Regions from separate parts of the Telluria sp. LT1R51-2 genome, predicted to be linked through region 3. Evidence: predicted binding sites of a transcription regulator. Region 3 holds the regulator's gene; each other region holds the start of a gene.
The links. The regulator LexA, encoded in region 3, represses DNA repair genes until DNA is damaged. The targets are predictions, from matches to a motif close to ACTGTATNNNNATACAGT.

Region 1: the regulator LexA is predicted to act here: its motif matches at 1,444-1,461, upstream of AC56LH_RS10090 (ATP-dependent helicase).
Region 2: the regulator LexA is predicted to act here: its motif matches at 1,174-1,191, upstream of AC56LH_RS17665 (putative DNA modification/repair radical SAM protein).

What each region holds. Positions count from the first base shown of each region.
Region 1 is NZ_JCASIM010000001.1:2,313,002-2,316,273, reverse strand. It holds gene AC56LH_RS10105 (chromate transporter) at 1-204, opposite strand, end outside; gene AC56LH_RS10100 (chromate transporter) at 201-797, opposite strand; gene AC56LH_RS10095 (hypothetical protein) at 940-1,158, shown strand; gene AC56LH_RS10090 (ATP-dependent helicase) at 1,485-3,272, shown strand, end outside.
Region 2 is NZ_JCASIM010000001.1:3,992,779-3,996,050, reverse strand. It holds gene AC56LH_RS17670 (SEL1-like repeat protein) at 1-1,095, shown strand, start outside; gene AC56LH_RS17665 (putative DNA modification/repair radical SAM protein) at 1,204-2,433, shown strand; gene AC56LH_RS17660 (UdgX family uracil-DNA binding protein) at 2,430-3,272, shown strand, end outside.
Region 3 is NZ_JCASIM010000001.1:2,974,937-2,978,208, forward strand. It holds gene rpsR (30S ribosomal protein S18) at 1-287, opposite strand, end outside; gene priB (primosomal replication protein N) at 316-615, opposite strand; gene rpsF (30S ribosomal protein S6) at 653-1,060, opposite strand; gene AC56LH_RS13205 (DUF6289 family protein) at 1,283-1,510, shown strand; gene lexA (transcriptional repressor LexA) at 1,700-2,329, shown strand; gene AC56LH_RS13215 (tetratricopeptide repeat protein) at 2,378-3,082, opposite strand; gene AC56LH_RS13220 (cystathionine gamma-synthase family protein) at 3,233-3,272, opposite strand, start outside.

The sequences.
Region 1 (3,272 bases), 660 kb from region 3:
ATTTGGCCCGGGCGACGACTGCGCCAGCGCAACCGAGTCGCCAAATTGCGCCGGCGTCAGCCAGCCCTGGCGCTCGACCAGGTAGCGCTGCATTTCGGATGTGGTCGAGATCGCACCCCCCAGCGACATCATCGACAGCGCCAAAAAGTGGGTGAACAGGCTGAGCCAGTCGTTCCAGGTGAATACCAGCTGCGGCGCGCTCATGGCTTGAGCCTGCGCCAGGCCAGCACGCAGCCCAGGCCGCCCAGGCCGAACACGACCGCTGCCAGCGGCACCCGCACCCAGGCCAGCAGCACGAAGCTGATCGCGGCGATCAGTATGCACGCCACGAGCGGCAGCACGTTCTTGCCCAGCGCGGCCGACATCTTCAGGCCGGTGGCCGCCACCAGCCCGGCGGCGACGGCCGCCATGCCGCGCAGTGCGCCCTGGACCGCCGGCACCTCGGCGAACCGGGCATACACCAGGGCCAGCGCCAGCACCACGAGCAGCGGCGCTGCCAGCAGGCCGGCCAGTGCACTCATCGCGCCGGCCAGGCCGAAGTGGCGCTGGCCGATCACCATCGCCAGGTTGCACACGTTCGGCCCCGGCAGAATTTGCGCGACCGACCATTCTTCGATGAATTCTTCGTTGGTCAGCCAGCGTTTGCGCTCGACCAGTTCGCGCTGGATCACGGCCAGCACGCCGCCAAAGCCCTGCAGGGCGATCAGCGTGAACGAGACGAAGAGGTCGGTGCACGACGCGGGCACGGGGTGCGCTGCGGCGGCTGCGCTTGGGGAGGGGAGGGGCGAAGGGCTCATGGCATTATTATCGCCGCTGCGCCGCGCGCACGCTTACCACGGGCAATGTATTCCCGTATTGATACAGGTTTGCCATTGACTTTACATCTGCTTGGCCAATAATCGTGGTGCATGACACATCCACCATCACCGGAGATCAGCGATGAACCTACTGCACACGCAAGACATCCATCCATGCGTTGCCAGCGCATCCGAACTGCGATCTGATGCCGGCCAGCGCGATGTCGTCACGCGCGGCATTGCCACGTTGGGCGAGCTCGGCGTCGTGCCGGCAGTCGAATACCTGAAGTCCAACGGTGTCCGGCCGAAGGTCATCGAGCGCGTTTTGCTTGAACCCGAACGGCGTCGCACGCTGGCATGATCTGCACAGCAGCAACGGCGCTGTCAAGGGTGCGACTGCCTTTGTTTGCGATCAATTTGCAGTTGTCACCGTCATTGCCTTCCCAATAGGCAAATTGTTGAAAGCCGCCCCGCAGGCCGTGTTCAGCCTGTCAAGCCCCCGCTTTTCCACATAGTTATTCACAGACTTTGTGGATATCCAGAAAAGGTTTATTTATCCGCGGCTGATCAAAGACACTTCAGGTCGGGCCTGATGCCATGCGCGGGCACCCATGAGCGTCGTGCGATTTAGCGCTTGCGGTGCGATACTGGACAAATGTACAGTATCGCTTTCTCCGTCTGCCGCCCATGACCACCGCCACCGCCGCGCCTGCCACTGAAGACCCGTTCGCCAGCTTGAATCCGGCGCAGCGCGCCGCGGTCGAACACGATATCGGCGTGGATGCGCCGCGTCCGCTGCTGGTCGTCGCCGGCGCCGGCTCCGGCAAGACCAATACGCTGGCGCACCGCGTGGCGCGCCTGATCGGGGCCGGCGCCGATCCGCAGCGCATCCTGCTGCTGACCTTTTCACGCCGTGCGGCGGATGAAATGCGCCAGCGCGCCAGCGGGGTTCTGCACCGGTTGTTTGGCCGCAGTGCGCCGGCGCAATCCCAGGCGCCGGTTGCGCTGCCCTGGGCCGGCACCTTTCACAGCATCGGCGTGCGCCTGCTGCGCGAATTCGCCGGGCGCATCGGCCTCGATCCGCAATTCACCATCCATGACCGGGGCGACGCCGAGGACCTGATGGGGATGGTGCGCCACGAAATCGGCCTGTCGCGCACGGAAAAACGCTTTCCCATGAAAGGCACCTGCCTGTCGATCTATTCGCGCGTGGTCAACAGCCGCGATCCACTCGATCAGGTTCTGCAGGCGTATTTTCCCTGGTGCGCCGAATGGGAAGCCCAGCTCAAGACGCTGTTCGGCGCATATGTCGACGCCAAGCAAGAGCAGAATGTGCTCGACTACGACGACCTGCTGCTGTTCTGGGCCGAAATGGCGGCCGACCCGGTGCTCGGGCTTGAGCTGGGCAGCTGGTTCGACCATGTGCTGGTCGATGAGTACCAGGATACCAACCGCCTGCAGGCCGCGATCATCACCGGCATGAAACCCGATGGCAGGGGTGTGATGGTAGTCGGCGACGACGCCCAGTCCATCTACAGTTTTCGCGGCGCCACCGTGCGCAACATCCTCGATTTCGCGGGCCAGTTTACGCAGCCGGCGCAGTTGATCACGCTCGAGCGCAATTACCGCTCGACGCAGCCGATCCTGGACGCGTCCAACGCCGTCATTGGCGCTGCGCTCGAGCGCCACGCCAAGACGCTCTGGACCGACAAGGCGTCGACCATCAAACCGCAGCTCGTGCTGATTCCCGATGAAGCCGAGCAGGCGCGCTGGGTCTGCAGCCGCATCCTCGAGCAGCGCGAAGAAGGCGTGCCGCTCAAGTCGCAGGCGGTGCTGTTTCGCGCGGCCAGCCACAGCGCTGCGCTCGAACTCGAACTCATGCGGCGTAACGTCCCGTTCGTCAAGTTCGGCGGCCTGAAATTCCTGGAGGCTTCGCATATCAAGGATCTGCTGGCGCTGCTGCGCTTTGCCCAGAACCCGAGTGGGCGCCTGGCCGGGTTCCGCGTGCTGCAACTGATTCCCGGAATCGGCCAGGCGACTGCCACGCGCGTGCTCGATGCGGTGGGCGAGAGCAGCGATGTCGCCGCCACGCTGGCGGCGTTTCCCGTGCCGGCGCGCTGCAGCGCCGAGTGGCAAACGTTCTGCGCAGTGTATGCGCGCCTGCGCACCCCGGGCCTGCGCTGGCCGCAAGACCTCGAGCTGGCGCGCGACTGGTATGCCCCACACCTCGAGCGCCTGCACGACGATTTCCAGGTGCGTGCGCTTGACCTCGACCAGCTCGTCGCGCTGTCGGCTGGCCATGCCAACCGTGAGAGTTTTCTGGCCGACATCACGCTCGACCCGCCCGAAGCGACGAGCGACCGCGCCGGCCCGCCACTGCTCGACGACGATTACGTGATCCTGTCGACCATCCACTCGAGCAAGGGGCAGGAGTGGAAGTCGGTGCACGTGCTCAATGTGGTCGATGGCTGCATC
Region 2 (3,272 bases), 1.0 Mb from region 3:
GCGGCCCTTGAATGGTACCGGCGCGCGGCCATCCAGGGCTACGCCCGTTCGCAGTACAGCCTGGGCCTGCGCTATGACAGCGGCCACGGCGTGGCGCGCGATCCGGCGCAGGCCCTGGACTGGCTGCGCAAGGCCGCGCTGCAGGGCTATGCGCCGGCCCAGTTCAATCTGGGCCTGCGCTACGACAAGGGCCAGGACGTGGAGGCGGACGGCGAACAGGCGATGCTATGGTACGGCCGTGCGGGCATCCAGGGCCATGCCAGCTCGCAGTTCAATTTGGCGCTGATGTACGACACCGGCCACGGCGTGCCGCAGGACGATGCGCTGGCCGCTATCTGGTACCGGCGCGCCGCGCAGCAGGGCCATGCGGGCGCGCAGGACAGTCTGGGCATGCGCCATGAGCACGGGCAGGGCGTGGTGCAGGATGCGGCGCAGGCGGCCGTCTGGTACCGCCGCGCGGCCGAACAGGGCTTGCCGGTGGCGCAGTACCACCTCGGGCAGCTCCTCGACACGGGCAACGGCGTCGAGCGCGATGCGGTGGAGGCCACCGCCTGGTACCGCAAGGCGGCCGAGCAGGGCCACCTGCGCGCGCAGTTCGACCTGGGCCTGCGCCACGAAAACGGCATCGGCGCAGTGCAGGACAGCGTGCAGGCACTCGCGTGGTACCGGCGCGCCGCAGCCCAGGGGTACGCGGCGGCGCAGTACATGGTAGCCACGCTGCTCGACCGGCTCGATCTGGGCGACCCGGCCGAAGCCACCGACTGGCTGCACAAGGCGGCCGACCAGAAGCACGCGCTGGCGCAATTCGAGCTGGGGCTGCGCTACGACTGCGCCAAGGGGGCGGACAAGGATTACGAAGCAGCCCATTTCTGGTACCTGTGCGCGGCGCGCCAGGGCCACGCACGGGCCCAGTTCAACCTGGGCGTGATGTATGCGGCGGGACAGGGCGCGCCGCGCGATCTGGTCGAAGCCTATGCGTGGCTGCATCGGGCGGGCGGCGCCGGCATCGGGCCGGCACGCGACTACCTGGCCCGCACCGCGCGCCGCATGGATGCGCAGCAGTTATCGCAGGCCGAAAGCTTGTTGCACGCTTAACTAGCGTCCCGTCTTTGACCCGGCGCCACCCCCGCACGGGTGCGCTGCCGCACCCTCTGTCATGACACGCCACGCTATACTGTATGCCCATACAGCCACGGGCGTCCGATGGAACTCAACGACAAGCTCGAAATCCTGGCCGACGCGGCCAAGTACGACGCATCCTGCGCCAGCAGCGGTGCGCCCAAGCGCGGCTCCGAGGGCAAGGACGGCCTGGGCGCTACCACCGGCATGGGCATCTGCCACAGCTACACGCCCGATGGGCGATGCGTCTCGCTGCTCAAGATCCTGCTCACCAACTTCTGCATCTACGACTGCCAGTACTGCATCAACCGCCGTACGTCGAACGTGCCGCGCGCGCGCTTTGCGGTCGACGAAGTGGTCAAGCTGACGCAGGATTTTTACCTGCGCAACTACATCGACGGCCTGTTTCTCAGTTCCGGCATCATCCAGTCGGCCGACTACACGATGGAGCAGCTGGTGGCCGTGGCGCGCACCCTGCGCGAGGTGCACAACTTCCGCGGCTACATCCACCTCAAGACGATTCCCGATGCCGATCCGCTCCTGATTACCGAAGCGGGGCGCTGGGCCGATCGCCTGTCGGTCAATATCGAGCTGCCCACGCACGACAGCGTGACGAAGCTCGCGCCCGAAAAGAGCGTCCACACGATCAAGCTGGCGATGGGTTCCATCCGGCGCAAGCTCGATGAGAAAGCCGAAGAGCCAAGGTCGCCCGCATTCGCGCCGGCCGGCCAGAGCACGCAGATGATCGTCGGGGCCGATGCCAGCGACGACCACACGATCCTCAACACGGCCGAGACGCTGTACGGCAGCTATAAACTCAAGCGCGTGTACTACTCCGCGTTCAGTCCCATCCCGCAAAGCCCCAAGAGCGTGCCGCTCGCGCCCCCGCCGCTGCTGCGCGAGCACCGCCTGTACCAGGCCGATTTCCTGCTGCGCAGTTACGGCTTCACGGCCGGCGAGATCATGCCGCAGACGGGCAACCTGGCGCTGGACATCGATCCCAAACTGGCCTGGGCGCTGTCGAACCGTGACCAGTTTCCAATGGACCTGAACCGCGTCGATGCGACGCTGATTGCGCGCATCCCCGGCATTGGCCTGCGCAACGCCAAGCGCATTGCCGACCTGCGCCGTATTCGCCGCATCCGCTGGGAAGATTTATCGCGGCTGCGCTGCAGCCTGAAAAAGCTGGCGCCGTTCGTCGTCACCGCCGACTACAAGCCGGCGCAGGGCGCGACCAGCTCCGACCTGCTGCGCAAGCACATGGCCGACGCGCCGCAGCAGATGAACCTATGGCCGGAGCTGCAGGCAGCATGACCCCCGCGGCCACCGCGGCCACCGCAGCCGTCGTCGCCAGCGAGGCCGTCGCCGCGGTCCGCGCAGGCCAGCCGCTGCTGGTGGCCTCGTTCGTCGAGTGGCGTGCCACGGCCCGCGCCCTGCTGCGCGCTGGCGTGCCGCCCGAAGCAGTGACCTGGGGCGAGCCTGGCGCCGATTTGTTCTCGAGCGCGCCGGCAGCGCCGGCATCGGCTCTGGAGACGGTGCAGCCGACTGGCGACCTTCTCGCCGCCCCGCCTGCCGAACGGGTGGCACAAGCCACGCCCAGGCCGCAAGTCCCGCGCTCCCTGATGGAGATGCTGCAGACAGCCGCCTGCTACCGCGACCACGACCGCTGGGCCTTCCTGTACCGCGTGGTCTGGCGCTGGCAGCAGGGCGAGCACGACGTGCAGTCGCCCGCCGACCCCGATGGCGCGCGGCTGACGTCGATGGTCAAGGCGGTGCGGCGCGAGGTACATGACATGTTTGCGTATATCCGCTTTCGCGAACGGCCGATCGAGGCCGGGCCGCCGCAGTTCGTCGCCTGGTTCGAACCCGCGCACGACGTGCTGCCGCAAGTGGCCGAACATTTCGTCGCCCGCATGGGCAAGATGACCTGGATGATTGCCACGCCCGAGGCCAGCGTGCTGTGGGACGGCGCCACGCTGCACGACGCCGGGCCATTGATGTCCGGCCCGGCCGACCTGGAAGACGACGGGGAGGCGCTGTGGCTGACCTACTACCGCAGCATCTTCAACCCTGCGCGCCTGAACACGAAGGTCATGCAAAGCCATGTACCGTCGCGCTTCTGGAAGAACCTGCCCGAGGGCGCGCTGGTGCCG
Region 3 (3,272 bases):
CCGTGGTGCAGGTCGGTGTACGGCAGCAGCGCAAGGTAGCGTGCGCGCTTGATCGCGGTGTCGACCTGACGCTGATAGTGCGCCTTGGTGCCGGTCAGACGTGCTGGCATGATCTTGCCGTTTTCCTGGACGAAGTCCTTCAGGGTGTCGACGTCCTTGTAGTCCACCTGCTCAACGCCAGCGGCGGTGAAGCGGCAGAATTTCTTGCGCTTGAACAGCGGGTTTTGCTGTTTGCGCTTCTCTTTGAGTTTCGCTTTGTTTTTGTCGAACTTTTTACCGAATGCCATTTGAGGCTCCTGTATCTAAATTGCCGGGTTAAGCGGCACTGAAATCAATGATGTGAAACACCAGGGCTTTGCTGTTGCGATTTTTCCGTGCAAGAAATCCGTTGAACCTGTAGCTGGCGCCCAATTCGGCGCTGGCAAACCTGCCCGAAATCTCGCCCGCGGCGAACGCGGGGACTTCGAACGCGACCGACCTGTCGACTCCGGCCTCTTCCTGCTGCGATTCATGCATCAGGACGGCTGAAACGATTGGCACACCGGCCGGGGTGTAACGCAGTACGTCGCGCTCGGCGATGGTCGCCATGAGCTGGAGGTGGTTTGCGCTATGCACCCGGTATTACTGGTTACTACGAATGACTGGGGAAAACTTAAGCAGCAGCAGGCGCTGGCGCAGCGGCTGGAGCGGCTGCTGGCGCAGCGGCTTCGGCACGGTGGCTCTTGGCTGCGTCTTCGCGCTGTACCGATTTCATCATCGGCGACGGTGCGGTTTCAGCTTTTTTCAGCTTGACGGTCAGGTGACGCAGAACCGCATCATTGAACTTGAATGCAGTTTCCAGCTCGACCAGGGTCTCGTTGTCGCATTCGATGTTCAGGCAGATGTAGTGTGCTTTTGGCAGCTTCTGGATCTGGTATGCCATCTGGCGGCGGCCCCAGTCTTCAACGCGATGGATGTTACCGCCGCGGCTGGTCACCGTGGTCTTGTAACGCTCGATCATCGCCGGGACTTGTTCGCTCTGGTCCGGATGGACGATAAACACGATTTCATAATGACGCATGCATTACTCCTTGAGGACGTTTAACAAATGCCCACCTCGGCGTCAAGACGAGTGTGGGAAGGGAAAGCCGGCAATTATAACCCGTCCAGGCGTTGATCGCAACTATCAGGACAGGTCTTCAGGGCCGTCGCCTGTCACCCTATGATGGTCCATGCAGCGACCTTCGCCGTCAGTGTCCGCCGCACCAGAGCGTTGTTCAATCCAAATTTATTGAGGAGTTCCATGAAACGTCATCTCGCCTCTCTCGCCGTCGTTGCCGCACTGGCCATGTCGAGCGCAATTACCACGCCGGTGATCGCTGGTCCTGGAGTCACCACGACCTGGACGTATTATTCCGACGACACATACACTCAAGAAGTTGGCTGGAGGCAGTTTACCTGCCAGGGTCGAACGATCAAATCCGGTATCCAGACGCAGTATGTCGTGACCACCGCAGAAGACTACTGCTAATCACCCGATGTTGAGCAGCACGTAATTCACGCCAATACACGCAGCCGCGACACCGATTTGCGCCTTTTTCAGGTGCTTGCCGTGATGTCGCGGCTTTTTTTGCGATTTTTTTTGGAATACACCTTGCGCGCAGCAGAATACTGTACAAAAATACAGGTTACTTACATAACCGGTTGCTGTAACACATTTATGCTAAAGCTCACTGCACGGCAAGAACAGATCCTGAACCTGATCAAGGAAGCGATCGAGAACACCGGTTTTCCCCCAACCCGGGCTGAAATCGCGTCCGAACTGGGCTTCCGCTCGGCCAATGCGGCTGAAGAACATCTGCAAGCACTGGCGCGCAAGGGCGCCATCGAAATTTCGCCGGGCACGTCGCGCGGCATCCGCCTGATCGGCGCGAGCGTCGAGGCGATCCCGATGCCACCGCCGTCGTTCATGTCACTGCCGCTGGTCGGGCGCGTCGCTGCGGGCAATCCGATCCTCGCGCAAGAGCACGTCGAAGCAACTTATAACGTCGATGCGGCCATGTTCGCGGCGCGCCCGGATTTTCTGCTGAAGGTCAAGGGCTGGTCGATGCGCGACGCCGGCATCATGGATGGCGACTTTTTGGCGGTCAAGAAAATCGACAGCGCCAAGAACGGGCAGATCGTCGTTGCCCGCCTGGGTGATGAAGTCACGGTCAAGCGCTATCGCAAGACGGGCGATTTGGTGGAGCTGCTGCCAGAAAACCCTGACTTCAATATCATTGCCGTCTCGCCGGACGAAGAGTTCGCGCTCGAAGGCCTGGCTGTCGGCTTGATGCGTAGCTGGAACTGATGTCATGGCGCCGGCCTACCCGGCCGGCGCTTTCCCTACCCTCTTCGCTTATTTCGACGCCTTCTTCACCACCGCATTGTGCTGGTTGATGAACGCCTCGGTCGCACTGCGCCATGCCGCAAAATCCGCCAGGATCATCTTTGAACTAACCTTCGCGCCTTCCGCGATGTTCTGCCGCACCTGCTCCAGGTAGGCTGCTGACGCGTCCGCTTCCTGCTTGTTCATCAGCTTGGCGATATCGGCCGGAATCTTCTTCGTCAGCGGCGATTGCGCATTCAAATTGGTCACCATCTTGTTGTAACAATCCTGCCAGCCCGTCACCAGCTTGTTAACGCGGTCGATTTCGTCGTTTACTTTCGACACCGCCGGAATGCGCGGCGACGGGCAGCGGTATTCGCCCGACTGCAGCTCGGCGCCATCATAACCCTTGATCCAGTAGTCGATCTCGGCGCGCCTGGTGACGCGCTGCTCCATGACGACCAGCGATTGGGCTGCGACCTTGTTGCCCTTGGCCGCCGACTTTTCGAACAACGCCTTGGCCGCCGCCTCATCGACCGCGCCCGCCTCGCCATACCAGTACATCTGGCCCAGTTGCTGCTGCGCTTGCGGATTACCGGCATTGGCCAGCTTGGTATACAGCTTGAGCGCGCCCGCGTAATCCTTCTTTTCGAACAGCGCGTTGGCGTCTTCCAGCTCGCCCGCATAGACGGTGCTGGCAATAGTCAGAGAAAGGCAGAGCAGGAAACGTTTCATGGGCATCCGAGGAAAATGACAGGGTGACGATGGCGCATCATAGCCCCCTTTTACAGCGAGACTCAACCGTAAAAATGACAAGGCCGGCATCGCGCCGGCCTTCTTTGCATGGCTTTACGCCACGCGGTAACGCCACGCGGTACACCGTGCTTACGCGTCCAGCGCCTGACGGAAGTCCCCGACCAGGTCG